DNA from 4 places in the Ruegeria sp. BG9 genome. Region 4 is predicted to be linked to each of the others. Evidence: riboswitches for the same ligand, from Rfam matches in the RefSeq annotation. Region 4 holds a riboswitch; each other region holds the start of a gene.
The links. Region 4 has a riboswitch for cobalamin ahead of ACR0I8_RS16810 (aromatic ring-hydroxylating oxygenase subunit alpha). Riboswitches for the same ligand answer to the same signal wherever they lie in the genome.
Positions count from the first base shown of each region.

Region 1: linked by a shared signal. The riboswitch ahead of ACR0I8_RS09370 (hypothetical protein) and the one ahead of ACR0I8_RS16810 (aromatic ring-hydroxylating oxygenase subunit alpha) in region 4 are both predicted to bind cobalamin.
Region 2: linked by a shared signal. The riboswitch ahead of ACR0I8_RS03320 (DUF1636 domain-containing protein) and the one ahead of ACR0I8_RS16810 (aromatic ring-hydroxylating oxygenase subunit alpha) in region 4 are both predicted to bind cobalamin.
Region 3: linked by a shared signal. The riboswitch ahead of ACR0I8_RS11040 (DUF1636 family protein) and the one ahead of ACR0I8_RS16810 (aromatic ring-hydroxylating oxygenase subunit alpha) in region 4 are both predicted to bind cobalamin.

Region 1 is NZ_JBQFSY010000004.1:332,622-339,825, reverse strand. Features, by position in the region: gene ACR0I8_RS09400 (SRPBCC family protein) at 1-44, opposite strand, end outside; gene nudC (NAD(+) diphosphatase) at 84-1,067, opposite strand; gene ACR0I8_RS09390 (bifunctional 2',3'-cyclic-nucleotide 2'-phosphodiesterase/3'-nucleotidase) at 1,253-3,100, shown strand; RNA gene ffs (signal recognition particle sRNA small type) at 3,140-3,238, shown strand; gene rsgA (ribosome small subunit-dependent GTPase A) at 3,396-4,424, shown strand; gene ACR0I8_RS09375 (alpha/beta fold hydrolase) at 4,457-5,314, opposite strand; cobalamin riboswitch at 5,475-5,694, shown strand; gene ACR0I8_RS09370 (hypothetical protein) at 5,783-6,190, shown strand; gene ACR0I8_RS09365 (phosphatase domain-containing protein) at 6,187-6,690, opposite strand; gene ACR0I8_RS09360 (DNA polymerase III subunit gamma/tau) at 6,860-7,204, shown strand, end outside.
Region 2 is NZ_JBQFSY010000001.1:649,385-656,588, forward strand. Features, by position in the region: gene ACR0I8_RS03290 (cobyric acid synthase) at 1-355, shown strand, start outside; gene ACR0I8_RS03295 (hypothetical protein) at 360-1,115, opposite strand; gene ACR0I8_RS03300 (TolC family outer membrane protein) at 1,202-2,620, opposite strand; gene ACR0I8_RS03305 (protein-L-isoaspartate O-methyltransferase family protein) at 2,715-3,368, opposite strand; tRNA gene ACR0I8_RS03310 (tRNA-Cys) at 3,590-3,663, shown strand; gene ACR0I8_RS03315 (NAD(P)-dependent oxidoreductase) at 3,702-4,772, opposite strand; cobalamin riboswitch at 4,799-5,002, shown strand; gene ACR0I8_RS03320 (DUF1636 domain-containing protein) at 5,086-5,466, shown strand; gene cobW (cobalamin biosynthesis protein CobW) at 5,463-6,518, shown strand; gene cobN (cobaltochelatase subunit CobN) at 6,524-7,204, shown strand, end outside.
Region 3 is NZ_JBQFSY010000005.1:315,181-322,384, reverse strand. Features, by position in the region: gene ACR0I8_RS11060 (carbohydrate kinase family protein) at 1-252, shown strand, start outside; gene ACR0I8_RS11055 (D-lyxose/D-mannose family sugar isomerase) at 271-936, shown strand; gene ACR0I8_RS11050 (hypothetical protein) at 1,056-1,277, shown strand; gene ACR0I8_RS11045 (hypothetical protein) at 1,274-1,762, shown strand; cobalamin riboswitch at 1,797-2,001, shown strand; gene ACR0I8_RS11040 (DUF1636 family protein) at 2,108-2,455, shown strand; gene ACR0I8_RS11035 (ABC transporter ATP-binding protein) at 2,452-3,228, shown strand; gene ACR0I8_RS11030 (ABC transporter substrate-binding protein) at 3,241-4,191, shown strand; gene ACR0I8_RS11025 (iron ABC transporter permease) at 4,193-5,203, shown strand; gene ACR0I8_RS11020 (response regulator transcription factor) at 5,212-5,943, opposite strand; gene ACR0I8_RS11015 (ATP-binding protein) at 5,940-7,130, opposite strand.
Region 4 is NZ_JBQFSY010000009.1:185,335-192,538, forward strand. Features, by position in the region: gene ACR0I8_RS16800 (hypothetical protein) at 1-52, opposite strand, end outside; gene ACR0I8_RS16805 (hybrid-cluster NAD(P)-dependent oxidoreductase) at 314-1,393, opposite strand; gene ACR0I8_RS16810 (aromatic ring-hydroxylating oxygenase subunit alpha) at 1,399-2,622, opposite strand; cobalamin riboswitch at 2,734-2,937, opposite strand; gene ACR0I8_RS16815 (GNAT family N-acetyltransferase) at 3,057-3,578, opposite strand; gene ACR0I8_RS16820 (glutamine synthetase family protein) at 3,693-5,003, opposite strand; gene ACR0I8_RS16825 (MurR/RpiR family transcriptional regulator) at 5,003-5,881, opposite strand; gene ACR0I8_RS16830 (N-formylglutamate amidohydrolase) at 5,950-6,723, shown strand; gene ACR0I8_RS16835 (cysteine hydrolase family protein) at 6,720-7,204, shown strand, end outside.

The DNA.
Region 1 (7,204 bases), on a different contig from region 4:
GAGTGGATGGGAGCCTCGATATCTTCGCGCGCTGAAAACTGCATGTGGGCCTTTGCTGCTCGTTCTTTCCGTTTAGTGTTTCTTTAGTCCAGCGTATCTGCAAGCCAGTTCTGCAGCAGGAAATGCGCAATCGCCCCCTTGCGAGCGGGCAGCAGACGCGGATGCTCCCCCGCGAAAGCCTGCATCATCTCGGATTTGCTGACCCACATTGCCTCTTCGATCTCGACCGGATCGATCTGGAGGTCCCGAGACAGAGCCTCACCGGCGCAGCCGAACATCAACGACGCCGGAAACGGCCAGGGCTGGCTGGACAGATAAGACACTGCGCCCACGGGAACGCCCGCCTCCTCCATCACCTCGCGCCGGACGGCGGATTCGAGTGTCTCGCCCGGCTCAACGAAGCCTGCCAGCAACGAGAACATGCCCTCGGGCCACCCCGGTGAGCGACCCATAAGCACGCTGTCGCCATGGGTGATCAACATGATCACAACCGGATCGGTACGCGGGAAGTGTTGGCCGCCGCAAGCCGGGCAACTGCGCTGCCATCCTGCTTGCGATACGTCGCTTGGCGCACCGCAGCGAGCACAGAAGCGATGCGTCTCGTGCCAGCCGATCACCGCCTTGGCTGTCGCCGCAAGCTCGGCATCGCGGGCAGAAAGGCGCGTCATGATCCGGCGCAGTTCGGCAAACACATGGCCCTCGGGCAGATCGGGATGCTGTTGCTCGGACGGGTCGATGAAATTGCCCAAGCTCGACAGATCCAGCCCCTCGGCCTGCCATTCAGAGATATCGGCAGCAAACACCGCCGCCCCATCATCGGAACAGCCCAGCAGGATCGGAGCCTCAACCACGCCACCAGGACCATCGGCTACCAAAGGATGCGCCATTGTGACCAGACCCAACCGATCCAGAGCCTCGCCCTGCACCAGCACTTTTCCACGCCACAGCAACAGGCAGCGAGCGTTTGGATCTTGGGCCGCTTCGGTCAGCTTGTCCGCGTCTCCCCGCAAATGGGCCGCACGCTCAAGGCCTGAGCTTCCGAATGTCACGTTTTCTGCGTTTTTCATTGGGGTCCCCTCGGCCTTTTGCGCCTAGGGCTGCCATGTCCGCGCAGGTGTTGCAATGTCAATTCACTACTGCGGCATATCGACAGTTGCCACCGAAACACCGCATGACCGCCTCGGATTTTTCACTTATTTGTCCTCTTGGTAAATTTTCTTAACTCTCATAGCGCAAAAGTAGACAACCGAACGTGACCGCAATCTCCCCGCGCATGAAAGACGCGCAGGACGCCGGTGTGCATATCCGCATTCTGGCAACCACCGATCTGCACATGACCCTGACCGGGTTCGACTATTATGCGGACAAAACGGACCCGATCATCGGGCTGACGCGTACGGCGTCGGCGATCCGAGACGCCCGTCAACAGGCCGAAGGCGCCTTGACCCTTTTGTTGGACAATGGCGACGCGCTGCAAGGAACGCCGATTGGGGACTGGGCGGTGGAAAACGATGGCCCGCACCCGATGATGCAGGCCTTCAAGGCGCTGGAATATGACGCGATCGGCTTGGGCAATCATGATTTCGGGTTCGGGCTGGATGTACTTGAGCGCGTAATAACCCAAGCCCCTTGCCCGGTGATTTGCAGCAATCTGAACCATGTGAACGACCGGCAGCCTTGGCTGCGCAGTGTCGTTCTGACCCGGTCCATTACGCAGGAAGAAACGATCCGAATCGGCGTATTTTCAGTGCTTCCGCCTCAAACCACGATGTGGGAGGCGCATCACCTAAAAGACACGTTCATTGCCGAGGATATCCTGACCGCCGCCCGACGAACGGCTGAGGCGTTGCGCGCGCAAGGCTGTGATCTGGTCATCGCGCTGGCCCATTCGGGGTTGGAGCAATCGACGACTCAGCCGGGGCTTGAGAATGCGGTGATTCCCCTCGCCGAGATTGAGGGCATTGACGCGATTGTTGCCGGTCACACGCACCTGACAATGCCGGGCGCGGGGCATCTCGGGCTTGACGGCGTTGATGCCGAAAATGGTCTGGTCCACGGCACACCTGTGGTCATGGCCGGGTCCGCTGGGTCTTATCTGGGGGTCATAGACCTGCACCTGACCAAGGTACCCGAGGGGCGCTGGCAGATCACGGATCGCCACTGCAGCTTGGTCGCCACAGCCGATGAGGTCGAAGACAAGGACCTGTGCGAGATGCTCAAGCCCGCGCATCTGGCCACGCGCGTAAGGATGGCCGAACCTGTCAGTCATACCGCGCAGAGCCTGCACAGCTATTTCAGCTTCTGCGCGCCGGATCGGGGGCTAGCCCTGGTCGCGGCGGCACAAGCGGCGGGTTTGCGCCCGTTTCTAAACGGCACCGCGTTCGCCGAACTGCCGCTTCTGTCTGCGGTATCTCCTTACAAATTCGGCGGACGTGCCGGACCGAGGAACTATACGGACGTGTCTGTAGGTAAGATTTGCCTGCGTCACGTCGCTGACCTGCATGTCTTTCCCAACGAATTGCGGGCCGTCGAAATCACCGGCGCGCAACTGCGGGATTGGCTTGAGATGTCGGCAAGTGTTTTCAACCAGATCCACCCAGACACCCAGGCCGAGCTGACCGATTCCCGCCGGGCAGGGTATAATTTTGACGTCCTGTTTGGCGTGACCTATCAGATCGACCTGTCCAGCCCGGCGCGGTTCGACAGCAACGGCGCCTTGACCGATCCAACCGCCCAGCGCATTCGCAACCTGAGCTTTGACGGGCAAACAGTCCGCGACGATCAGAACTTTGTCGTCGCCCTCAACAACTATCGCGCCAGCGGTGGTGGGCGTTTCCCTTTCGTCACAAAAGCCCGGGCCATTCCTCTGCCGTCCAGAGATATCAAAGGGATATTACGCGACTACCTGTCAGATCGCCTGCCCGCGGACCCACTGGATCAGGCTCCTTACCCGTTCTCCTTAACTCCATTGAATGGTGCCAAAACGATCCTCAGAACCGGCAGCGGAGCGTTGAAGTATTTGCCTGAGCTCTGCGCGTACTCCCCGGAATTGCTGGGGCCTGATACCGAGGGCTTTGAAAGGATACGACTAACCTTGTGACGGGTTGTCATTTTCACATCCCTTCCCTATATCAGGCCCTGAGAGGTTGGCGCGGGCGAGCGCCTCGCCAACCTGGTCAGGTCCGGAAGGAAGCAGCCACAACGAGCCCCGCTTGGGTCGATGTCCAACCTCTCACTTTATATAAACCATCAGCCGCAGGAGGGCTTTATGATTGTAGCAAACTCCCTTCGGGCAGATCGGTTCTAAACCCAACTCTCCGATTGCCTGAACACATCACCAACGGATGCGCGTCTGCCATCCGATGGGATTGCTATATCTGAACACAGGCAAACCAATGTCTTTTACTCTTTCGGACCTGGGATGGTCCTCTCACTTTGCTGCGCAACACGCGGCGCACGCGCAGCTTACGCCTTTTCGTCTCACCGCTGTTCACCGGGACCGTCTGGTCGGGATGAACGAGACCGGTGAAACATCTCTATTTGCCCCTGGTCACTCTACCGGCGACTTTGCTGTCGGAGATTGGGTGCTGGCCGATGACAAGAATCGCGTTCAGCATCCGCTTGACCGGCGCAGCCTATTGAAACGCCGTGCTGCCGGAACTGGGGCCGAGGCGCAGTTGATTGCTGCCAATGTTGACGTGCTGTTCATCGTCAGCTCGTGCAATGCGGATTTTAATGTGCCCCGGCTCGAACGGTATCTGGCACTGGCGCATCAGGCGGGCTGCTATCCTGTCGTGGTCCTGACCAAAGCAGATAGCTGCTCGGACCCCGCAGCCTACGCCAAGCAGGCCGAAGCGCTGGCACCGTTTTTGACAGTCCTGACGGTCAACGCGCATGACGCGTTAGACCTGCAGCAGGTTCTGGCATGGTGTCCGGCGAGTCAGACAGCGGCTTTGGTCGGGTCATCCGGGGTTGGCAAAACAACGCTCGCCAACGGAATGACCGGTCAGGATCAGGCAACTGCGGCAATCCGCGAGGATGATGCCCGAGGCCGCCACACCACGACGTCTCGCGCCTTACATCCGATGCAAAATGGCGGTTGGCTGGTCGACACCCCCGGCATGCGCGCCCTGCGCCTGCTCGACGCGCACGACGGGGTGGACGAAGTGTTCTCGGACATTCTGGAGCTGGCCCAAACCTGCCGGTTCTCGGATTGCCAGCATGAGGCCGAGCCCGGTTGCGCTGTGCAGGCGGCGATTGAAGCAGGCACACTGGATGCAGATCGGTTGGAACGCTGGCGCAAGCTAAGGCGCGAGGATCAGCGCAACTCTGAGACCGTGGCCGAGGCGCGGGCCCGCGACAAGGCTTTCGGCAAAATGGTCCGATCCGCGATGCACGGAAAATCCGCGCGACGCGGAGATTAAAAAAAAGGGCGCCGGTCCGCCGGCGCCCCCCATCAAGCGATCAATCGGTGCCAGAGCGCAGCATTGCGGCGGGCAAACACACCAATATGGCCGATTTCCGGAACGCCGAATTCTCCTGGCGACAACAGGTGACAAAGTGCTTTCGGCCCATAAAGCTCGGCCAACCGCCAAACGGCGGCTTCGGGGACCATCTCATCATCTGTGAATGCAAACAGGTCGACGGGAGTGTCAGCATCTTGCCATGTGGCATGCGGCAGGGTGTCTCCGATCTCGGGCAGGTAGCTGTGCGGCGCGGTGCACCATTTACGCCACTGCCAATAGACCGCAGGCGGCAGGTCCGACCCGAACCCCAGAGCCTTGCCGGGCAAATACCCCAAACTGCGCACGACCAGAGGCACGTGCCCGTACCAGAACAACCCTGCCAAAGCGCGGTACGGCCAAGGATGATCGCGCAGTGTCACAAGGCCGGAACAGACGCAGATCATGCGATCAATCTTGTCGATATCCGGCTGCACTGGCCCCAGCATCCCTCCAAGCGAATGACCAACTGACCATTGCTGCGACAGCGGGAACCGTCGGCGCATCTCGGCCCGCGCGGCGGGCATGTCCTGCAACGCCCAATCCGCCATCGAGATCTTCGACCGACGCTGTGGCCCCGATTTCGAATGACCGAATTCCCGGTAGTCATAGATCAGACAGGCGATATCCTGATCCGACGCCAACCACTGTGCGAAATGCTTGTAGTAGTCACGCGGAACACCCGTCGCGCTGTTGACCACCACCACTGTCTCGGGCTGCTCCACGGGTCGGTAGATCCGCCCGGACAGGGCGCCATCCCCCACCGGGATCTGAACATTTTCGATCAGCACTGTTTGGTTTGAATCCAACATGGGCATCCTCGGCGGGAAACTGAACTGATGAGTTCACATTGCAACTTGACCCCAGACAGCCCATGCAAGTCAACTGCGATCCAGCTTGACCACGCGTCCACTTTGCGGATCGGCTTTCCGCAGCGCAGAAAGTTCAACTTGACTCAGGATGGTTATGAACGCTAGCGATGATGCGATGGTTCCCGGCTTTCACAAGAGGTCGGGATGAAAAGGGAACACGGTGCGGTTTTCCCCGGCTTGCTCGGGACGAACCAAATCCGCGACTGCCCCCGCAACTGTAAGCGGCGAGCGATGTCGAAGAGCCACTGGCCGAAAGGCCGGGAAGGTCGGCAAAGCGATGACCCGCAAGTCAGGAGACCTGCCATCGTCAACATAACCCAAACTCGGGCGGGGTGTCCGGGCAGGCCGTGGCAGACCCTATCTGCCCCACCTGATCCCAGCCCCTGTCCACCGCGCGGAGGGCGCAGGATGATCTGGAAGACGAAGACACATAGGTTCTCCGCAACCATCTGCCAACATACGGGCAAAACTTGCCCGGCACTGGCGCGGCTGGCGCGTTCAATGGTCGACGCGCTGGACCAAGCCGGTCCGGCGACCACATCGGATTTCGAAATCGAAGGCAGCAGCGACCTGACCCATTGCACGGACGGCTGCCACGCCCGGTTTCAGGCCAGCCAGTCTCGGGTGCGGGTTTATTGCGGAGCGGATCCTAATGCCGACAGCGAGACCCTCGATCGCTACGCCGACCTTATGTTCGGTACCGAAACGAGCAGCCTGCCTAGCGCAGCGATGACATCCCTGCCCTGCGCCATGCTCGAGGCATCAGTGATTTCGCCGCGCAAAACGACCCCGGCGGAACTGCAACTGTCGGCTTAGGAGTCTGCCAAAGCTCGGGCGGGCAAGGTGGCCCAGTGCTTCTGTGCATCGGTTTCGACCGCGCAGGGGCGTAGCTTGCGCAACCGATCCAGCGCTTGGGTTGGAGCCTCGCCGCATTCGATCATCAACCTCAGCACCACCATGCCAGAGCGACCACATCCGCCCTGACAATGGACAAGCACGCGCCCTCCGCCAGACAAAGCCTGCCGCGCCGCGGCACTAACATCGGGCCATTGCGCATCAACCTCTGACGGTGGCACGCCGAAATCCTGAATCGGCAGATGCACCCAGCGGCTGGCGCGCCCCTGAACGTCGCGGCCAAAATCGCGGGCTCCAAACTGGACCAGCTCGGCGTCGGTTGTCATCGAAAGCACGAGCCCCGGCCTCCAATCTCCAATCGTTTCAAGGTCGCCTGCATAGTCGCCGCCCTTTCCCGGCATCGACGTTAGGGCAAGTGTGCCCCCGCCCACTTGCAAAGCATGAATGACCAAATTCGTCATGACAGCATCCCCCCGGAAGCGTTGATCCTGACTCTAGGCTTGATTCACTATCTGAAGAGTGTACCCCTGACGTGCCAGTTTCCAAAACAAAATCGTTCTTCAACTCATGTGGACGCGGGCGGCGCGGGCCTCTACGCTGCGGTGACGTTCCGAATCCGCCAGAGCAGACATGACCGACTCAGACAGCCCCGCCTATCAGGTTCTCGCCCGAAAATACCGCCCGGAAACCTTTGCCGATCTGGTGGGTCAGGATGCGATGGTCCGCACGCTCAAAAACGCGTTCGAGGCGGATCGCATCGCGCAAGCCTTTGTCATGACAGGCATTCGCGGAACCGGTAAAACCACGACCGCACGGATCATTGCGAAAGGCATGAACTGCATCGGACCGGACGGAACTGGCGGACCCACGACCGAGCCTTGCGGCCAATGTGAGCACTGCGTCGCCATCATGGAGGGCCGTCATGTCGACGTAATGGAGATGGACGCCGCCAGCCGCACCGGCGTGAATGATATT
Region 2 (7,204 bases), on a different contig from region 4:
GAAACACGTGACCCTGACCGAGGCTTGCGCCCTACCCAATCGCGAACCCGTCAGCGGTTACGAAATCCACATGGGCCGGACCGAAGGGCCCGATTGCGCCCGTGCCTGGCTTGAGGTGCAAGGACGCCCTGAAGGAGCAGCCAGTGCCAATGGGCGCATTCTGGGCAGCTATCTGCATGGGATTTTCTCATCCGATGCCTTCCGCGCGCAATACCTATCGCGTTTGGGTGTCACATCCGAGAACGCCTATGAAGACGGAGTCGAACAGGCGCTGGATGATCTGGCAGACCATCTTGAACAGCATATGGATCTGGATCTGCTGCTGGAGCTTGCTCAGACGCCGCAACGGGCCTGAGCTTCTATTCCAGCTCTTTGGCAGTCAGCGCACGGTGAATCTCGCGCCGGACCATCTTGCGGACATTGCGGGTGATACGTTCCCCCAACGCGCCCTGAAGCTCGGACCGGACAACTTCGGCGATCATCTCACGCAAGGCCTCCTCCTCGGACGCAGACAACCCGATCTCGTCCTCGATCGTTTCCCCAAGCGCGTCGTCTTCCACTGGGTCTGCTTTAGGAGTGTCCCCATGCCGAACGAATGTCGCCGGTTCTTCTGTCGCAGCATCCGCCTCGCCTGAGGGCGCATCCACATCCTCGGCATCCTCGTCTTCAAAGGTGGGCGCAGGTATCCAATGCAGCGCCTTCGAGGGCGTGCCGGAATAGGCGTCGTCGCTGTCTCCGTCCGGCTCCCATTGGTCCTCGGTTCGCGCGATGGCGGCCTCAAGGGCTTCGATCTTAGCACTCAGACTACCGGACAGGTTTTCCGACGGGGTCTCGTCGCCGACCTCCTCAGCACCATCGTGATTGGCTGCGTCGCCCGGCTGAACAATATCACAGGCCCGCAGGAGCATCGGCTTGGCCGAATCCTCGGGACTGTATTTGGGTTCCAGTTTCAGGGGTTCGGATTTTGGCGCGTCACCAACGCGCAGCGCGTCCGTCAAGACCAATCTGCCCGGCTTGCGTGGAGCGGTCGCAGTATCGTCATCCGACACTTTGCGACCGTCTTCGCTCACCAGTCGTTTTACCGACGACAGTACATCCTCGATACCTGAGGTCATGACGCTATCCGACATTGTTCTCTACCGCTCTATTCTTGAGACCAAGTGTAGCCAAACACGTCGGGCGTCACAACCAGTAGTATAGATCAGTCCCGCCGCAACGCTTTGAGAACGCGATCTAGATCCTTGCTTTGCTTGCTGACCTGCGCCGGAGCCTTTTTGACCAGGTTGTAATACAGCGTCGGGTCATAAATCTGCACCGCAAGCCCCAGACGTTCAGCCGTTAGAAGACCTTGCGCCTGCAGCAGCTGGTATGCTGCCAAAGACCGTTCGGTGCGCGAGGCGACCTCGGCCAATTGCGCATCCAGAAGATCCTGCTGAGCGGTCAGCACGTCCAGCGTGGTCCGCGCGCCCAGCGTTGCCTCTTCGCGAATCCCGTCAAAGGCCACTTGCGAGGCGCGAACCCGCTCGGTCGAGGCCGTCAGGCTGGCCGTGGCCGTCTGAAACCGCACAAAGGCGTCTGTCACGCCCTGAGTGATGTTCTTCTGCACATTCAGCAGATTGGCCCGCGAAGAGTCCCGGGTTGCCATCGCGCGACGCACGTTGGCCGCAAGACGACCACCCGCATAGATCGGCTGGTTGAAGTTCAGCGAAACAGTCGCGTCGTTGATGTAATCATCATTGTCATATCGCTGCGTCACACCCGCATCCGCGTTCAGGCTGACATTGGGCCCTAGGTTGGCGCGTTGTTGCTGCACGATCAAATCCAGCGCCCGCACCTGGTGCTGAGCCGATAGAATCGCCGGGTGATTGCGTTGCGCGAGGCTGATTGCCTCGGATTGCGAGCGTGGGAGGTTCGGAAGCCCCGGCTGCCCAGCCGTACGCCCCGGCAACTTGCCGACCGCATTAACATACTCGGCCTGAGCGGTGCTGAGATCCCCTCTGGCATCCGCAAGATCCGCGCGCGAACTGGCCAGCTGCGCCTCAGAAAGAGCCACGTCAGTCCGCGTGACTTCACCCACTTCGAAGCGGTCGTTCGAGGCCCGAAGTTCCTCGCTCGACAGATCGACGTTGTTTTGCCGAATCTGGACCGTTTCTTCTTGCAGCAGGACGCTCAGATACGCGGTTGCGGCCCGGAAAAGAACTTGCTGCTCGATATCGATCAGCGACTGGCGCGTCGACAGAACCGTTTCCTGTGCGGACTGCTTGCCCAGCACCGATGCCCCGCCATCATACAAAAGCTGGCTGAGCGTCAAGCCCGAGAAGAATCGCGACGGGTCGGTGCTTGTTCTGACGGAGTCAGTTCTTGTTCTCGTGTAATCCTGACTGACCTGAACCGTCCAGTTGATGATCGGGCGCAGCGCGGAAAGCGCAATTGCCACGTCTTCGTCCGCTGCCCGCAACAGGGCTCGGTTCTGTTCCAGCAGACCGCTGGTGTTATACGCTCCGATGAACGCATCTGTCAGATTGTCAGCCCAGACGGCCCGTCCGGGAACATTACTCAGGGCAATGGCCGCAGTCACTGCAAGCGCTTTGACCAGCTTTCCCGCTGTCTTTCCACGCATACCAAATCCTCTCAAATCGAAATTACGCTGCCTCTCCGGCAGTTTGCGTCTTTATGTTCAACTAATCAAGGTGGTGGAAACAACAGTCAGCGGACTATAGCGAAAATGCACACTCTTGGGAAAAACCGTCCAAAACCAGCGCACTGGCGTTGAAGGCATCCCGCCAACTGACCACACCACCGGCCTTGTGACCGATGCGAACTGTACCCAGTTGTCCATCCACAAACAGACAGGCGATCCGGCCCTGATCCTTCAATTGGTCCAGCACCGCGTCGGGCACCTGTTCGACACCGCCTTGTATCATAATCACGTCATAAGGGCCATGCTCTGCCGCCCCGTCCTCCAGAGGTCCGACATGAATGACGGCATTGTCGACGTTTTCTTCGGTCAACACACTTTGCGCCTCGGACGCAAGATGTTCGTCGGATTCGACACCCACCACCAGCTGCGCCATTCGAGCGGCGATGGCGGTCGAATACCCGTAGGCCGACGCGATATCGAGGACGATTTCGTCATTCGAGATATTCAGCGCATCCAACATCTTGGCTAGAGTGCGCGGCTCAAGAATGCAGCGGCTGTTGCCCAGATCGATCAACCCTTCGACATAGGCCGCTTCGCGCTGTGCGGTCGGTACAAAGCTTTCACGCGGAACGGACAGCATCGCGTCAATGATTGGAAACTTGGTCACATCCGAGGGTCGTACCTGCGTATCAACCATGGTGCGGCGCCGGGCTGCGAAATCTGACATCTGATCTCTCTTTTCAATCCCTTGGATAATTGGCTTGTGCCACACTCGACCTGTCTCGACAACGGCCCAGATGCCGCAAGCCTTGTTCACGATCCGTTTAAACCGGCCGCCCACAAATATTGATTTGCTGCCCAAAATCGGCGCCAATCCTCTGGACGCCCCCGATGAAAGCTGTTAAAACGCCCACCACACCACGGCAAGTATTTGATTTTACTTGAAAAGGCGAGTTGGCGGAGTGGTGACGCAGCGGATTGCAAATCCGTGTACACCGGTTCGATTCCGGTACTCGCCTCCACATCCCCTTCCTCTAAATACCGCCTCCGGAAATCAGTTTCAGGAGGAACGCCCCTGAGGCACAACCTCGTACCCTGGTTCTTCCGGCTCATCGTCTTGCATTTCCGTAGGAAAACCCGGTGCGCGGATGTCCAAACCCGTGGCCTCTTCAAGGCGTTTGATGATGTTTGGCGACAGCTCACGCTCGCCAAACCGGGCGATGCCATCCTCAAATATCTTGATCATCACCGGATTGATTTCCAGCGGAACACCGGCGCGGTCGGCGACGTCCTGAAACAGGCCGATATCCTTTTTCACCAAATCCATCGTAAACGAAATATCGCGCGAACCGTTCAGGATCACCTGGCTTTCGGTTTCGTGCACGAACGATGTCCCCGACGAGATTTTGATGGCCTCATAGGTGGTGTTCAAATCCATCCCGGCGGCCTTGGCGGTGACCAACGCTTCAGCACAAGTGATTAGGTTGGCCGTGGCTAGATAATTGGTCAGTACCTTCAGAACCGAGGCCGAGCCGAGCTCTCCGGTGTGCAGAACGCGCCGCCCCATGGTGGTCAGGAAAGGCAAAATACGCTCGAACGTATCGCGATCGCAGCCAGCGAAGATCGAGATATTGCCCGTCGCCGCGCGGTGACAGCCACCCGAAACAGGGCAATCGACTGCGGCCCCTCCGCGCTCCAGAACCAATGCCCCCAATCGCTTGACCTCAGCCTCGTCGGTGGTGGACATCTCCATCCAAATCTTACCTGGACCAACCTCTGGCAACATCTCTTGCATCACCGCGTCCGAGGCCGCTGGCGACGGCAGGCAGGTTATCACGGCATCGCAATCGCGCATCATCTGGGCCGGGTTTTTAGCCGCTTTGGCCCCCTGCGCGACAAAACCCTCAACCAGATCGGAACTCAGGTCATGAACCGTCAGGTCGATTCCATTGCGCAGCAATGACCCTGACAGCTTGCCGCCCACATTCCCAAGCCCGATAAAACCTACTTTCATGGATTTCGCCTCCGTTTGCGATTTGAGGCCATGCGACCATGCATCAGCGCCCTGTTCATGCCGCCTAGCGACGCTGGCAGGTCGCTTTTCAACGTGCCGCAGCGGTCTGAGCTGCATCGCGCTTGACAAGCTGCGGGTGCGTGCCGCATGAGCCTCATGTTGGTGTCTGTGAGAACAGATGAAAAGGGAATGCGTCAACGGGTTTTCCGCCAAACGCAGCCGCCCCCGCGACCGTGACCGGAGAGGGTGCCCAAGCCACTGGCGCAAAGCCGGGAAGGCGGGACATCCGACAGAGGACGCCTCTGACATCCGCAAGCCGGGAGACCTGCCAGCGCCCGAAGATGAAACCGGACGGGGTGTTCCGGTGTCGGGTCAAGGGACCCGCATGAAACCCCGTCCCCCACGATGAGGATTTGGGGGGATGAGAGACATGACCGAGACCGCTCCGGTCGAATTGCTGGTTTGCACCACCTGTCGTCGCGGGCTGCCCGTTGAAGACGACGCGAAACGCCCCGGCACCCTGTTGCACAAGGCGCTTGAACAGGCGGAGCTGCCGGAAGGGATTACCCTTAAAGCCGTGGAATGCTTGTCGAACTGCAACGAGGGCTGTTCCATCGTGCTGCGCGGCGGCCCGGATCGCTGGACCTTCGTCTATGAGCACCTGAACGAAACCGACCATGTCGACGTGATCGTTGACGGCGCCACCAAGTACCTCGCGACCGAGGACGGCTTGGTCAAATGGCGTGAGCGCCCTGAACATTTCCGCAAAAACTGCGCAGCCCGCATTCCCCCGATTGGAGCCCTGAAATGAGCAACTTGGAAAAACTCCCCGTCACCGTGATCACTGGCTTCTTGGGCTCGGGCAAGACGACTCTGGTTAAACACCTGATGCAGAACCCGCAGGGCAAGCGTCTGGCCGTTGTGGTCAACGAATTTGGAGATGTTGGCGTCGATGGCGACATCCTGAAATCCTGCGCCATCCCCGATTGCCCGGCGGAAAACATCATGGAACTGGCGAACGGTTGTATCTGCTGCACCGTGGCCGACGACTTCATCCCGACTATCGAAGCCCTGATGGCGCTGGAGCCGCGCCCTGATCACATACTGATCGAAACTTCCGGCCTCGCCCTGCCTAAGCCGCTGCTGAAGGCGTTCGACTGGCCCGATATCCGATCGAAAATCACCGTCGATGGCGTGATCGCGCTGGCCGATGCCGAGGCTGTCGCCGCTGGTCGCTTTGCGCCGAATGTCGAAGCCGTGGACGCTCAGCGCCTGGCCGATGACTCGATCGACCATGAAACGCCCTTGTCCGAGGTGTTCGAGGATCAGATTTCCTGCGCCGACATCATCCTGCTGACCAAGCCTGATCTGGCCGGTCCCGAAGGCGTGGCCGAAGCGAAAAAGATCATCGCCGCCGAGGCCCCTCGCCCGCTACCCGTTGTCGAAGTGGCCGAAGGCGCCGTGGACGTCCGCGTTGTTCTTGGTCTGGAAGCGGCTGCTGAAGATGACATGGACGCCCGTCCATCGCATCACGACGGTCACCACGATCACGAGCATGACGATTTCGAAAGTATCATCGTTGATCTGCCGGAACAGTCCGACCCTGCCGAACTGGTCGCCAAGATCGCACGTCTGGCGACTGAGCTGAACATCCTGCGCGTCAAAGGCTACGCCGCCGTTCAAGGCAAGCCTATGCGCCTGCTGGTTCAGGCCGTGGGTGCTCGTGTGCGTCACCAGTATGACCGTCCGTGGGAGCCCGGTGAAGACCGCCGCTCGCGTATGGTGGTGATCGCCGAACATGACGACATCAGAGAAGCAGAAATCCGCGATATCCTCGCTGGTGTCACCGAGGCCGCTGAGTAAGACCAATGCACGTCGTCTTCCGCGAAAGCCACGGGTTAGAAGAAACAGAAACCCCAACCGATCTGGGCCAGAGCCCGGCGGATTTGGTGGTGCTGTCCTTCTCGGACAGCGACCTTGGCGCTTTCGCGGCGGGCTGGCATCGCGGTGGCGGGCCGGATGGGCGTATGCCCACGATGCGGTTGGCGAACCTGACGGCGTTGAAGCACCCTTTGTCAGTCGACACCTATGTGGAACAGACGCTGGAGGGCGCCAAGGGCATTCTGATCCGTCTGATTGGCGGCGTGCCTTACTGGGCCTACGGGCTGCAGCAAGTTCTGTCACTTGCGCAGGCCAAGGGGATCGCGCTGGCCGTCCTGCCCGCCGACGGGCGTGAGGATACGCGGCTGGATGAGTATTCCACCCTGCCCGTCTCGACCCTGCGGCGTCTGGCACATCTCTGCGACACCGGCGGTGAAGTCGCAGCGCAGGCCGCCTTGGCGCAGATGGCATTGGCGGCGGGGCTCTATGCCGGCCCGGTTATGGGGGCTAAAACCCTGCCCGAATCTGGCGCGTGGTGTCCTGATCGCGGCGTGATTCCGGTTGAAACTGCCTTTTCGGACGACGCAAAACGTATCGTCGTCACGTTCTATCGCGCCTATCTAACCTCGGCAGATACCGCCCCTGTTGCCGCCGTGATCCGCAGCTTA
Region 3 (7,204 bases), on a different contig from region 4:
GGCTATCTGGCCAACGGCGCGGTGGTCTCAGTTCCTGTCAAACCGGTGCAAGTTGTTGATACGGTTGGCGCGGGTGACACGTTCAATGCAGGGGTTTTGGCGTCGCTGGAACAGGCTGGCAAGCTGACAAAGCCCGGCTTGAAAGCACTGTCCCCAGACGCGCTACGCGACGCCTTGACCTTGGGCGCAGAGGTGGCTGCTGTGACCGTCTCACGCGCCGGAGCCAACCCGCCCTGGTCGCATGAAATATAGCCCTACGAAGAGTCTGAGATGAAACGATCCGAAATCAACCGTATCAAGACCGAAGCCCAGGCATTCATCAGTTCATTTGGTGCCGTTCTGCCACCTTTCGCAGATTGGACACCTGAGCAGATGCGCAGCGCCCAGGCGGACAGTATTCGTGCCCATGGGCTAGGTTGGGATATCACCGATTACGGTCAAGGCAAGTTCGATGAGCTTGGGTTGTTTCTGTTCACCCTGCGCAACGGTAACGTCAGCGATCTGAGCCGGGGACGCGGTATGCTCTATGCCGAAAAGCTGCTGATCTCTCGCGACAAACAGCTATCGCCGATGCATCGCCATATCGTCAAAGCCGAGGATATCATCAACCGTGGGGGCGCCGATCTGGTTATGGAAATCTATGCCTCGGACCCCGATGGCGGTGTCGACCGCGATACCCCGGTCACCGTTCCCAGCGATGCCTGCCCTGTCACCATACGGCCCGGAGAGCATTTGCGCTTGAAGCCAGGTCAGAGCGTGACCTTGATGCCCGGCATCTGGCATGCCTTCTGGGCGGAAGGTGGGGATTGCTTGATTGGCGAAGTCTCAACCGTGAATGACGACCGGACGGACAACGTATTTGAAGACCCGATCCCGCGCTTTGCAACAATCGAAGAAGACACGGCACCGGATTTCCTGTTGGTTGCCGACTACTGATTTCATTAAGAATTTCGCGCTTGCATTTTCTGACTAATTTAGTCAGTTAACGACTGACCCAGTCAGATTCCTTGGAATCATCGCCCGGTCCCATTTTTGCGACCGAAAGATAACCTCACATGCGAAAATCCCTCGCCGACCTGTTGGCCATGGACGCCGTTGCCAGCCGCCATGGCTGCGCATTGAAACCAAAACTGAGGCAGGCGATCGAGGATGATCTCAGCTTTTCCGTCCGCGCTGCATCACCGCGTCCTGAAACACCGGTCGAACCCTGCACCCTTCCGCGAAACGTCCACCCATTGGTTGCGAAATCCCTCAAACCCAAAAGGGAACGCGCATGAAACACTCGGCATCTAACCACACACTGCCCTTAACCGATTTTGACGGTTTCGAACGCGGTATGCTCCCTGTCATGCGGCACTTCATCCTAAGCTTAACACAGCCGGAAACGCAGGCGTGGCAACATGCCTTTTCCGTCGCAACCGAACACTGGGGGCGCGACCAAGGATTGGTTTTGGCGCATCTGGTCTTCAAAGTCGTCAAGGCCACGCTTCACACCCGCCCTCTGGGTCTGGCCTTCAACGACCCGCTTTGTGTTGAAACACGGCAAGAACTGACATGTGACGAATGTGCCCTGCTGCGGTTGCTGCATCACATGCGCCGCGACGAAACTCCGGCGGCACGCGATGCCTTGAACGAATTGACCGGAGGCTACCCGGACGCGCACCTGATAAAGGCCGGTTTGACCCTAGCCAGCCAGTTCCCGACCAATAGCGTCGGACCGGCCCAACCCGCCCGCAGGCCGACCCTGCGCGTGGTCCGATAGCGAGATTCCGGCGCTTGACAATAGGAGCGTGAGCAGACTAGCTGCTCTGGATGGTTCCCGACGGCCTGTGTCTGAGGGATGAAAATGGGAATACGGTGCGGCCCAAGGGCCAATGCCGTGACTGCCCCCGCAACTGTAAGCGGAGAGCGACGCCACAAAACCACTGGCCCCTAAGGTCGGGAAGGTTGGCCAAGCAACGACCCGCAAGTCAGGAGACCTGCCATCACAGTTTAACCAACCCGGGGCGGGGTGTCCCGGAAGGAGGCTCGATGGCACATCCGCGTGCTAATGCAATTCATGGCTTTTGCCTTCACTTGGTTTTTGTTCAAGTTGGCGACCCGTGCCATGGCTGACCATTTCGTCCTGATATGCGGCACCTGCAATGGGCCGATACCCGCGCATGCGGCGAAGGAAACGCTGGATAGCCAGCTGCCCGAGGGGTTCTCTACACGCCTGATCGACTGCATGGCCGGTTGCAACCGCCCGATGACGGTCGGACTGCAGGCCAAAGGCAAGGCGCAATACCTGTTTGGCGATATTCAAACCCCTGCCGATCTGAGCGCTTTGGCGGAGTTCGCCCATCAATTCCGGGACAGCGAGGATGGCTGGACCAGCGCCTCGACCCGTCCTTTGGCGCTCTATACCAAAACCCTGTCGCGCATGCCCTGCCTGCCACCGGAGGACATGGCATGAGCTTTCTGGTCGCTGAAAATCTGGAATACTACGCCCTGAACGGCGACGTGCTGCTGCGCGACACCTCGTTTACCCTTGAGGAAGGCGCGATCCTGGCCGTCGCTGGCCCGAACGGGGCAGGCAAAACGACGCTGCTCAACCTCTTGTGCGGTGTCGCAAAGCTGGCTTTAGGCGATGTGCGTATTCAGGGGCAAAGCCTGCGGAAACTGTCGTCGCTGGAGCGGGCCAGACGAATTGCCGTTGTCGGCCAGCAGGAAATGCCCGACGGGCGGCTGCAACTGCGCGATTATGTGGCCCTTGGGCAAATCCCGATCAGGGCCGACAAATCCGCCGAGGCTCTTCAAGCGGACCTGCAGCGTGTGCTCGACACCACCGAACTGTCCCATTTTGCGGGCAAACAGATGGCAAAGCTGTCGGGTGGAGAGCGCCAGCGCGCCCATATCGCACGGGCGTTGGCGCAGAACCCCTCGCTGCTGTTTTTGGACGAACCGACCAACCACCTAGACCCGGATGCCAAAGGGCACATGCTGTCTCTGGTCGCCGAGTTGGGTGTGACGGTTGTGATGATTGTCCACGATCTGGTCATGATCCCCGAATTCGCCAGCCACGTCGCCCTGATGAAGAACGCTCAGCTGACGGCCTTCGGCCCGGTCGCCGAGGTTCTGACGCCAGACCGCGTGCGCGAGACTTTTGGTGTTGACTATTTGTGTTTCCAGCATGAAGGGCGCGTGATCCCCGCGCTGGACATCCGAAAACGAAAGCTTTCATCTTAACAGGAGAGATTGATGAAACTGAAACTCTTGTCCGCTGCGGTCCTAGGCGCGCTGGCGGGCGGCGCTGCCGCGCAAGAGATCACCGTCGACAATTGCGGTGAACCTCTGGTGTTCGACACCAAGCCCGAGCGGATCGTGGTTCATGACATGAACATGACCGACATGGCCTTTGCGCTGGGTCTTCAGGACAGCATCGTTGGTCTGACCGGCATCACCGGCTGGTACAAGACCAGCCCCGATTTCGACGCGCAGCGCGGTGACATTCCCGAACTCGCTCCGAAATACCCGACGGTTGAAAACCTCGTCGCGGTTGAACCCGACATGTTCTTTGCCGGGTGGTATTACGGCATGAAACCCGGCGGCGACGTCACCCCCGACACGCTGGAGCCCTTTGGCATCAAGACCATGGTGCTGACCGAAAGCTGCATCCACCTGAACAAAGACCGCCCCGAAGCCAGCATGGATCTTCTGTTTGACGACGTTCTGCGTCTCGGCACAGTCATGCAGGTCGAAGACAAAGCGAACGCGCTGGTCTCGGGCTGGAAAGACCAACTGGCCACGATCGAGGCCAAAACCGCCGATCTGGAAAAACCCCGTGTCTTCCTGCTGGATGGTCCGGCCGATGCGCCGTTTACCGCAGGCAAATACGCGATTCCCGACGCGATGATCGCAGCAGCGGGCGGCGTCAACGTTACCCACGACATGGACACCAGCTGGGGCCGCACCTCGTGGGAGGCCGTCGCCGCCTCGAACCCCGAATTCCTTGTCCTGCTGGACTATCAAACCGGCAACGGCGCGGCGGATACTTTCAAGTTCCTGCAGGAGCATCCGGTGATGTCGCAGACCGATGCAGTCAAAAACGAGCGCTGGATCGGACTGCGCTATGAAGAGCTGACACCGGGACCGGCAAACATCGAAGCGATCGAGAAGATGGCAACGGCGATGCACCGGGGAAATAGCTGAGATGACGAAAACGGGCCAGGCGGTCCTACTGGGGGCGGTCATTCTGACCGCCCTTTTGCTGCTGTCGACGATCTACGGAACTACCCCGATCCCCTTGGCCGAGGTTTTCACCGCGATTGGACTGGGTACTGGTGCGACTGAGGGCGACATGTCCCCTCTGCACCGGATCGTCTTTGACCTGCGCCTGCCCCGCGCGTTGTTTGCGGCAGTGATTGGGGCCGGGCTGGGTGTTGTCGGGGTCGTTTTACAAACGACAACGCGCAATGACTTGGCTGACCCGTTTCTGTTTGGCCTTTCGTCCGGGGCCGCTGCGGGTGCCGTCTTGGTCATCACTGTAACAGGCGATGTTCTGGGCATCTGGACCCTCCCACTTGCGGCCTTTTGCGGAGGCCTGATCGCGTCCGGCATTGTTCTGGCCCTGGTTCAAAGCCTGCGCACCAGTGCGCCAGAGAAACTGATCCTTGCAGGCCTGGCTGTATCGTTCCTGTTTTCGGCCATCACCAACTATCTGATTTTCGCAGGCGACAGCCGCGCCGCGCATTCCGTCATTTTCTGGATGCTGGGCGGCCTTGGTCTGGCCCGGTGGGAGACCTTACCCCTTGTCGTGCTAGGGCTGACCCTGATCCTGGGCTATTCCCTCTATCGCAGCCGCTGGCTCGACGCGCTTCTGACGGGGGATTTTACGGCCTCAACACTGGGTATTCCAGTGCAAGGCCTGCGGTTTCGGATGTTTCTGGTCGCCGCCTTGGCCACGGCCAGCTTTGTGTCGGTGGCAGGCGTGATCGGCTTTGTCGGCCTGATGGTTCCGCATATCGCCCGAGGCATTGCCGGAACGCTCCACCGCAATCTCTTGATCACATCCGCCGTCGTCGGAGCCATCCTGCTGACGCTTTCAGACATTCTGTCTCGGCTGCTTCTGGCCCCGCAAGAGTTGCCGGTGGGGATCGTTACAACCTCGATCGGGTCGCTATTCGTGTTCCTCTACCTGTTCAAATCCTCACGATCTGACTAGCACGGCCGTCATCCCAAGTTTTGCCGACGCTCAAGCCAGCTTCCCAACTCTTTTTCCGCCGAAAAGATGCTCTCACGGTTCAGTATCTGAGAGGTCATGGCCTTGGAAACCGCACGCACGCGTTTGTTGATCGCGATATCGTTGCCATCCACCGGCAGATCGCCCACATCCAGCTTTTCATAGATCGACAGCAGCCGGTTCTGCACTGTCCTCAGAGCCAGCTTGCGACGCAGCGCGATGGTCTTGTCGGGCAAACCGAGGGCGAGATCGGACAGGATTGCCAGCTCAACTTCCGTCAGCGCCTCGCCCGAGCGGCTCTGTTCCCGCTGGATCTGGTGGATTTCCCGGTCCACCATGATCTGCGCCTCGATCAGAACGGCGCGCAAAGCCAGATGCATTCGTGAGGGGCTGGCCGTCTTCAAAACATAGCCATAGGCGGCCTCTTTCGGAACGATCCGCGCAATGCCGCGCAGATAGGCCTCATCCGAGTAGTTGGACCAGAACAGAATGCGGGTCGCGGGGCGTTCCGACCAAATGGTCCGCGCGGCCTCGATCCCGTTGCGCTCTTTCATACGCAGGTCCATGACGATGGCCTCAACACCATTCTGTCGGGCCTGCTCTTCCCCTTCCCGGCCGTTCGAGGCGAGGCTCAGGTCGGTCACCTCAGGCAAGGCATCCTGAACCAGCTCCCGCAGGTAGTTCGCGTGCATTGCATCGTCTTCGACCAGCAGAACCTTCATGCCAACACCTCGGTTTTGGGGCATTCGGAGGCCGGAAGACAGACCGCAATCTCGGTCCCGCCATTGTAGCGAATATCAAACTGCGCCGCGATCAGCCGGGCGCGGGTTCGCATATGCGTCAACCCGCCTGAAGCCTGCCGGATTTCAATAGCTCCCCTGCTACGCCCATTGTCCCGCACGCGAAGGTGCAGCCCGTCCACGCATTCAATCTCGACCTCAATACGACTGGCCGAGGCGTGTCGGACTGCGTTGTTGATGGCCTCTTGTGCGATACGGAACAAGGCGATGCGTTTGGTTTGTGGCAGCCGGTCGACCATCCCGCCGGACAGGTCACGAACGTCAATCTCGACCCCTTCATCCGGGTCAATAGCGCGTTCAAGATGGGTTCGCACGGCGTGCTGAAAGCCGAACAGCTCCAGCAAAGACGGAATCGAGGTATCGATTATCTCGCGCAATCCCTGAATGCAGTTCCTCATACTGCTGCGCAGCCCGTCCAGATCCAGAGGCGTTTCGCACCGTTCCAAATCCCGACTGATCCGCGTCATATCGGCCAGAGTCTGATCGTGCAGATCCATCCCTATCCGTTGGCGTTCCAGCTCTAGCGCGTCTGTCAGGCTGAGGGCCCCAAGCCGCAGCCCCTCTTCTCGCGCCTGTACCTCGGTCCGCATGATCGCCTCACGCCGAGCCTGTTCGTTCGCACGCAGAGCATAGAAATACGGAGCCAGAATATCCGCAATATTGCGAACCTGTTCGACAGCCTGTTCATCATAGAAATCAAACTTTTGTGACGAACAGTTCAAGGACCCGATCGTGCGGCCCAGCACTTTCATCGCCACATTCACGCGGCTGCGCATATTGTGTTTGAGGATGGGATCATAGTCCCCGCCTTCGAACACATATCGCGGGTCCTCCGGCGCGTTTCCGGTCAACATGTAGTCGCAATCTCCCCGCAGGATATCGCGCACGGGCGAGACCTCGACCGGGGCGCGGGTGCGGCTCCAACTGGTGCGCAGGCCGACCTCATAGCTTGTGTTAAGCCGCCCTTCCTCGTCGATCAGGCAGACATCCAGATGGTCAATTTCCAGAATGCGCACGATCTCGGATTTGACCGACCGCAATGCGGATTTGATATCCAGATTGCCCGCCAGATGGTTCGAAATCCGCAAGTAATAGGCAAGATCGGCCATGTGTTCTCTTTCGCAGCGCCAGCCTGCCGCAACCGGCACGGGCGAGTATATCGACCAGCGGATCGAGTGTCATG
Region 4 (7,204 bases):
GCTCAGTTTGATTCCATGAAATGGCTACACGACCGTTATATCCGGCTCTCATATACCTGCTCGCACTTATCAACACCCCACCCAGTACTTAACCCGCTTTATCAGGGGAGATTTCGGCGGAAAAGAGACAGAATTTGAGCAATCACGTGAATGTTGCCGAATAGAATCAACTATCCGTGAGCAAACCTGTGCCACCCATGCTTCCTTAAGCGAGCATAGAGACGACAAGTGCATGATATTAATACAAATATTTGAAATTCTGAAACCGCAGGCAGCCGTAGCCGCTCTGCAGTTTCAGCCTGAGACTTCCCGTTCACACCTCAACTTCGACCTTGCCGATCGGGTTTGAACAGCACGCCAGAATGTAGCCTGCTGCTATGTCATCCTCGGAGATACCGCCGTTGTGAACCATGTGAACCTCACCCGAGGTCTTTTTGATTTTGCAGGTGCCGCAAACGCCAAACGTACAGCCCGAGGCGATGTTCAATCCAACCGCACGTGCGGCGACCAGAACCGTATCTGTCTCGGCAACTTTGGCGGTGACACCCGAGGTCGCAAACACGATTTCGGCGGCGCTGTCATCGTCAGGAACGATATCATCCAGATCGGGCTGATCCGCTTCGGTCTCAACCGGAGCTCCAAAGCTTTCCTGATTATAGTTGTCCATGTCAAAGCCAAGACCCGACAGAGCTTCACGGACAGCCTGCATAAACGGCTCCGGACCGCAGCAATAGACCTCACGGTCCAGATAGTCTGGGGCCATCAGGCCCAGCATCAGCTGGTTAAACTGACCCTGGTAGCCGGTCCAGGGGCTGTAACGGTCAGCTTCCTCCACAACAAACTTCAAATCCAAACCCGGCGTCCGACTTGCCATCTGCTCCAACCGTTGACGGAAGATGATCTCGGACGGACGTTTGGCGCAGTTGATGAAGACGACATCCAAATCGCGGCCTTCGTCCCACATGCAGGTCGTCATCGACATCATAGGCGTGATACCCGAACCCGCCGAGATGAACAGATACTTGGCGGCGGCGCTTTCAGCATTGGTGAACAGGCCCGCCGGGCCAATCGCCCGCATCCGCATACCTGGCTGCAGATTGTTTAGCATCCAGCGAGTGCCGATGCTGTCCGGTTGCGCCTTGGCCGTAATCGTGATGGACCGTGGACGCGATGGGGATGACGATATCGTATAGGTCCGATGCACAACGCCTCCCGGCTGCCCCGGCGCCGGAATCTCGAGCGTTAGGAACTGACCTGGATGGTAGGCAAACAAGGCTCCGGAAGGGGCGCGGAACGTAAAGCTCGCGGTGTTTGGCGTTTCGGGCACGACCGAGACGCATTCCAGCGTCTCGTCATCCTGCCAGATCGAGGCAACAGCGTTCAGATCTTTCATCTCCGTCACTCCGCCGCCATCGTGTCAGGTGCCAGATGGCGCGCCAGGGTGCTGCAATACCAATCGGTGAATTGCAGAACACCGGATTCCTGGATCCCCGAATACGGCCCCGGGACATAGGCCGGGCTGTTGATGCCCATCTGGTTGTCTTCTACCACGCGGCGATCTTCGTCATTGGTGGCCATCCAAACTTCGGTCAGGCGCTTGACGTCATAATCGACCCCTTCCACTGCATCCTTGTTGACCAGCCATTTCGTGGTGACTTCGGTCTCGGTCGGGCTGACCGGAGTGACGCGGAAGACAATCGAATGATCGGCCAGGAAGTGGTTCCATGTGCTGGGATAGTGGAACTTCAGCAACGTCCCTGCATCCGCAAAAGGCGCTCGGCCCAGAAAGCGGCGCACCGCGGATTTGCCGTCCAGAGTATAGCTTTCCGCCCCTTCCTTCAGCGGCATCCGCGCCAGTCGGTATTGCCCGTCATCATGCAGATAGAACTGCGACGGCATTCCCGCAGCCTCGCAACGGTCAAAGTGAGCTTGCATGAAGGCCGGGGTTTCACCCCCTTCGATACCGGTTACTGAGGGATCATCAGGGAAGGTCCGGCACAGCGAAGGGTGGTTGCCGCCGCAGTGATAGCACTCGCGGTTGTTTTCCCAAACCAGCTTCCAGTTGCCCTTTTCGACGATCGTGCTTTCAAAGGCGACCTTGGCGTTGCCTAGATCATGCGGCTCCAGATAGGGCCGTGCTCTATTGGCGAAGGTGTCGAAATCGGGGGCTTCATCTGCAAGACAGAAATAGACCAGCCCGGCCAATTCCCGGCAGTGAACGGTTTTCAGCCCGTGTTGTTTGGGGTCGAAATCAGGGCCCATATCACGTGCCCACAACAATGAGCCATCAAGCTCATAGGTCCACTGGTGATAGGGGCAAACCAGTTTGGGCGAGTTGCCCTTGGCCGCTTTGCAGATGATCGACCCGCGATGGCGGCAGGTGTTGTGGAACGCCCGGATCTGGTTGTCCGCACCACGCACGATGATCACGCGGTATGCGCCGACAGTGTAGGTCACATAGTCGCCTGTCTTCACCAGTTCACATGCCGGAATGGCAAATAGCCAGTCACGGTAGTGGATTGCCTCAAGATCGGCCTGAAAGACATCTGGATCGGTGTAGAACGCCTGTTCAAGGGCATAGGCCGGGTTTCGACGCGCCAACAGGCTTTGAACGTTGCTCACTTCTGGCTCTCCTGCCGCGCCCGCGGCTCAGCTTGGGCAGATGACATAAGAGGCCAGTCCGGAGCCGTGCGAGGATCACGTCCGAAACTTGTGCCCCCACCGCCACCCGCGGTTTGACATATATGCAAGGCTGGTTTCCGGACTTGAAGGGGGCTTGCGCCCGGTCTCGACACCTTCCCGGGATCCTCGTCCCAGTGGTCACCTGTCGAACCTGACCTTTCTTACCGTTGCGGGGGCAGCGCCGGAATTGCACCGGCTTCCCAATTCTCTGCCGCCTGAGAATCAGACAGCAGCACCTCACATGCGCAACCTACTCGGGGATGGATTCGTGGCTGAAAGCCTTGCGACATTTCCAGAAACAAAACAGACATGCCCAGCAGAAATGGAAACCTGAAACAAGTCCGTGGTTTGAGGCAAGGACAAGAAAACCGAATTCACCCGTGTTGCGATGTGTCCCACAAATGCGCGTGCATAAAGGGCGCAATCGCAAGTGTCTTGCCCCCCAGCTTTTCAACCGATCCTGCAGTGAGCTCAAGCGTCATCCATGCCTCGGGGATCGTCAGAAGGTCCGGATATGGCGTCTCTTTGTCGGTCGGAACAAACCCGAATAAGGGGTAGAATGTCGGCACGCCCAACACGAAGACAGCGTCTGTTCCAATGAACCTCAAGTGCTTGATGCTGGTCTCCATCATCTCTCTGCCAACACCGCGGCCTTGATGCTCGGGCGAGACACCGCAGGGTGCCAGAAGATAGCATCTTACGTCTGGGTGATCCTGGAAAACTAACGGGGTGAACATGACATTGCCCGCGATCTGCCCGTCACGCCTTACGCTGATTGAAATCGTTTCCGGATGCTCAAGGAGATCTTCGGCGAGTTGAGCGATTTCGTCACCTTCTGCTTCGCCAAAAGCCAGCCTATGCAAATTCAAGATGGCATCGGTTTCTGAACGGTTCATGATCCATCCCTATCCTGAGCTAAACAGCCTGCACCGCGTCATGCTGCGCGAGATTATCCGACCGACGCCCCAGAGGTTGCATTCCACGAGCTTCCGCAAGACCAGCCGCTCAGGTCAATATGTTTCTTCGTACAATCGGCAGCGTGCGTCTGTGTCCAGATGTGCGGTTGTCGCGATCTCGGATTGTTTGTGGGCTTGGTACAGCTCGGCAAAGCCCTCGGGGAACCAGCCGGTCACGACCGAGTTGTTTACGAACCGGTCGAGCGCATCTTCCAAAGTCTGAGGCAAGCGCACCAGCCCTCTTTGGGTAAGTTCTGCGACGTCCAAAAGCGAAAGATCCTCTTCGGTTGGAACGGGAGCGGGTAGCCCTTCATTGATCCCCTGCGTCCCGGCCATGACAACCGCAGCAAGCGCCAGATGAGGCGAAGCTGCAGCATCCGCCGCACGGTATTCGATGTTGAACTGCCCCGCGATTGAGGCTGGGTCTTTTGCGGTCACCGGACAAATCCGCAAGGAAGCCTCGCGGTCGCGGAAACCCAGATTATTGAAAGCCGCAGACCAACGATGCGGTGTCAGGCGTTCATAGGAGATCACCGAAGGCGCTGTCAGAGCCAGGATCGCATCCAGATATTTCAGAACTCCGGCGGCGAAAGCGCTCGTCAGGTCCGACATGCCGCAGGGCCCGTCTTCGGCGTAGGTCAGCGGCGCGCCACTATCGTCCACAAAGCTCATATGGATATGAACCCCATTCCCAACGCTCGCGACATCGCGAATAGGGGTATAGGTAGCCCGTTCGCCATAAGCCTGTGCAGTCGCATAGGTCAGTTCGCGTACCATGATGGCCGCGTCCGCCGCGCGAACACCCAGCTCGGGGCCTATGACGACCTCATATTGGTTTGGCCCATATTCCTTCATGATCGAATCCGGCTTGAGACCGACCTGAGAAATCGCATTGATCAAGGTCTCGCACAGATCCCGCTGCAGGCCAAAGCCGCGGTGACCATAGGCTTCGTTGGCCTGGCTTGGCGGATCTTTCAGCTGGAACTCATGCTCGAACGCGGCCAGCAAATTTGCTCCTGAGACCTTGTGCAGCCGCTCCAGCGCCGCCCTTAACAAACTGCGCGTGCAGAAGTCCCAAGGGTCTCCGTCCAGAGTGACGATATCGCCCATAAGAAAGTGCAGGCCGGAGTCTTCGCCGAACTCGACCTTTGCCTCGGCCGTGGCGTCCGGGATCAGAAGAAGATCGCCCAGCGCGCCAAACGGGCTTTCGGCAATTCCGTCAAAGCAGTTGATCTGGACATTCGTAGGTGTCCACCCGACGCCGCGCTGCAACCGCTTGTTCAGTTGATCCGTCGGAAACGCCTTGCCCCGCAATTTACCGGCAAGGTCAGAGGTGGCGACGAACATCAGGGGGGTTTTGGGCATCATGGGTTGGGGTCCTGGTTGTGGGATCGCATGGCATCCCAGGCTTCGATGCGGGACTTCGTCTGGTCCCAGTTGTCTTCGGCAATACGCGTCACCAGCGCCTCGGTGACAGCAAGGGCCGCTGTGTACGTATCCCAGAGCGTGCCGCTTTCGATCGGAACTGGCAAGATTTCTGCCGCATGGCGGGATATGGGAGACAACCATTTGTCTGTCATGAGAACAACGCGAACCCCTCGGTCCCGCGCGGCAGTCGCGGCCAATCGCGCCAGCGCAGGTTGGTAGCGACGAAAATCGACCAGAAACAGGATATCGGCAGGCTTCATCCGCAGCAGGTATTCCGGCCAGACCTCGTTGTTGGCCGGAAGATGATACACGCCGCTGCGGGTTTGGCGCAGGTGAAAAGACAGGTGCTGTGCGATGGTATCGCTGATCCGACCACCCAATATATAGACATCGCTCTTAGGTTGGCTCAGTACCGAGCATATGCGCTGAAATTGCGCCTCGGTAATACCTTCTGCCGACAGCGCCATCTGGGACGAGGCCCGCGCGATGAAATCACGCAAGAACCCTCCATCGACACTGCGCCCTTCGCCGTGCAGATCAGTAGGCGAGCGTTGGCCCTCTTTCAGCTCGGACAACAGGGCACGCTGGAATTCCTGATAGCCCCCCAATCCGATCTTGGTAACAAACCGAGAGATCGACGGGGCCGATACCTCGGCCCGGCGCGCGAGTTCCTGAATCGTGACCAGACCCGCATAGGGGTAGTCGCTGAGCAAGGCAGCGGCCAGCTTGCGCTCGCTCGCCGTCATGTTTTCCGCCTTCGCTTCAATTCTCTGCCTAACCAGCAACCGGCACCTCCTGATCTGAATGGATCGCATGGAATAAAAATTTCAGTCAATCTATTTTTCATTGACTCTGAAAAAACTTGTTCTCTAACTTGGGCCACATGAACACTTCAGCCGCGACCCAAGAACTGCTGGTCGCCGGGGATCCCGCCCCGGTGGAATGGGTGAACCCTGACAGTGATGCGAAGATCGCGCTGCTCTGCGAACACGCCGGGCGCGCGATCCCGAAAAAGCTGGGCAATCTTGGCGTCTCGGAAGAGGTGCAGGCCAGCCATCGCGGTTGGGATATAGGGGCCGAGGCTGTGGCCCGGCAATTGGCTGACCGGCTACGGGCCCCTTTGATCTTGCAGCGCTATTCCCGGCTTGTGATTGATTGCAACCGCCCAATCGAAGCCCCGGATTCAATTCCGCCAAACAGCTTTGGAAAGCAGATCCCAGCCAATCTGAACCTGACCGCTGCGGATCGCGCAGCACGTCAGCGCGAGATCATGGCTCCTCTGAACGGTGCCATTGAACATATGCTGGACCGGGCACCGCGTGTACTTGCGGTGTCGATCCACTCCTTCGCCGCACAGGTCGATGGTGAGGCGCGACCTTGGCACGCTGGATTTCTGACCCGCGTTGACCCGACCACGGGGCAGGCCGCGATCGACCATATCTCGGCCCTACGTCCCGATCTGCATATGGCGTTGAACCAGCCCTATCAGATCGACAGTGAAAGCGACTGGTTCATACCGCGTTTCGCCGAACCGCGCGGACTGGCACATTCGCTGGTCGAGATCCGCAATGATCTGATCCGCGATGCAAAAGGCGTTGAGGATTGGGCGCATCTTCTCGCCGAAGCCTTTACCCGGATATTGGAGACCAAGACGTGACCTTGACCCGCAATGTTCCACTCATCCCATCGCAATCCGCGCTGTTGTTCATTGACGTGCAGAACTATTCGGCACATCGCGAAGGCGCCGAATTCAAAGACCTACCTGAGGCCGAATTCAATGAGAAATACGGCTGGTTTTTCGATCAGCTAGACACCCGCGTGATCCCGAACATGCAGGCCATACAAGCCGCCTGTCGCAGCGCCGGCGTCGAAGTCATGTATACCAATATCGAAAGCCTGACACTCGACGGGCGTGACCGGTCGCTGGATTATAAGATCACGGGTTTTCATGTGCCCAAGGGCAGCTGGGATGGAAAGGTCATTGACCAGATCGCGCCCCAAGGGGATGAGATCGTGCTGCCGAAGACGTCCTCTTCGGTGTTTGTCTCCACGCATGTTGACTACATCCTGCGCAACCTTGGCGTTCGCCAAGTTGTTTTGTCCGGTCTTTTGACGGATCAATGCGTCGAAAGCGCCAT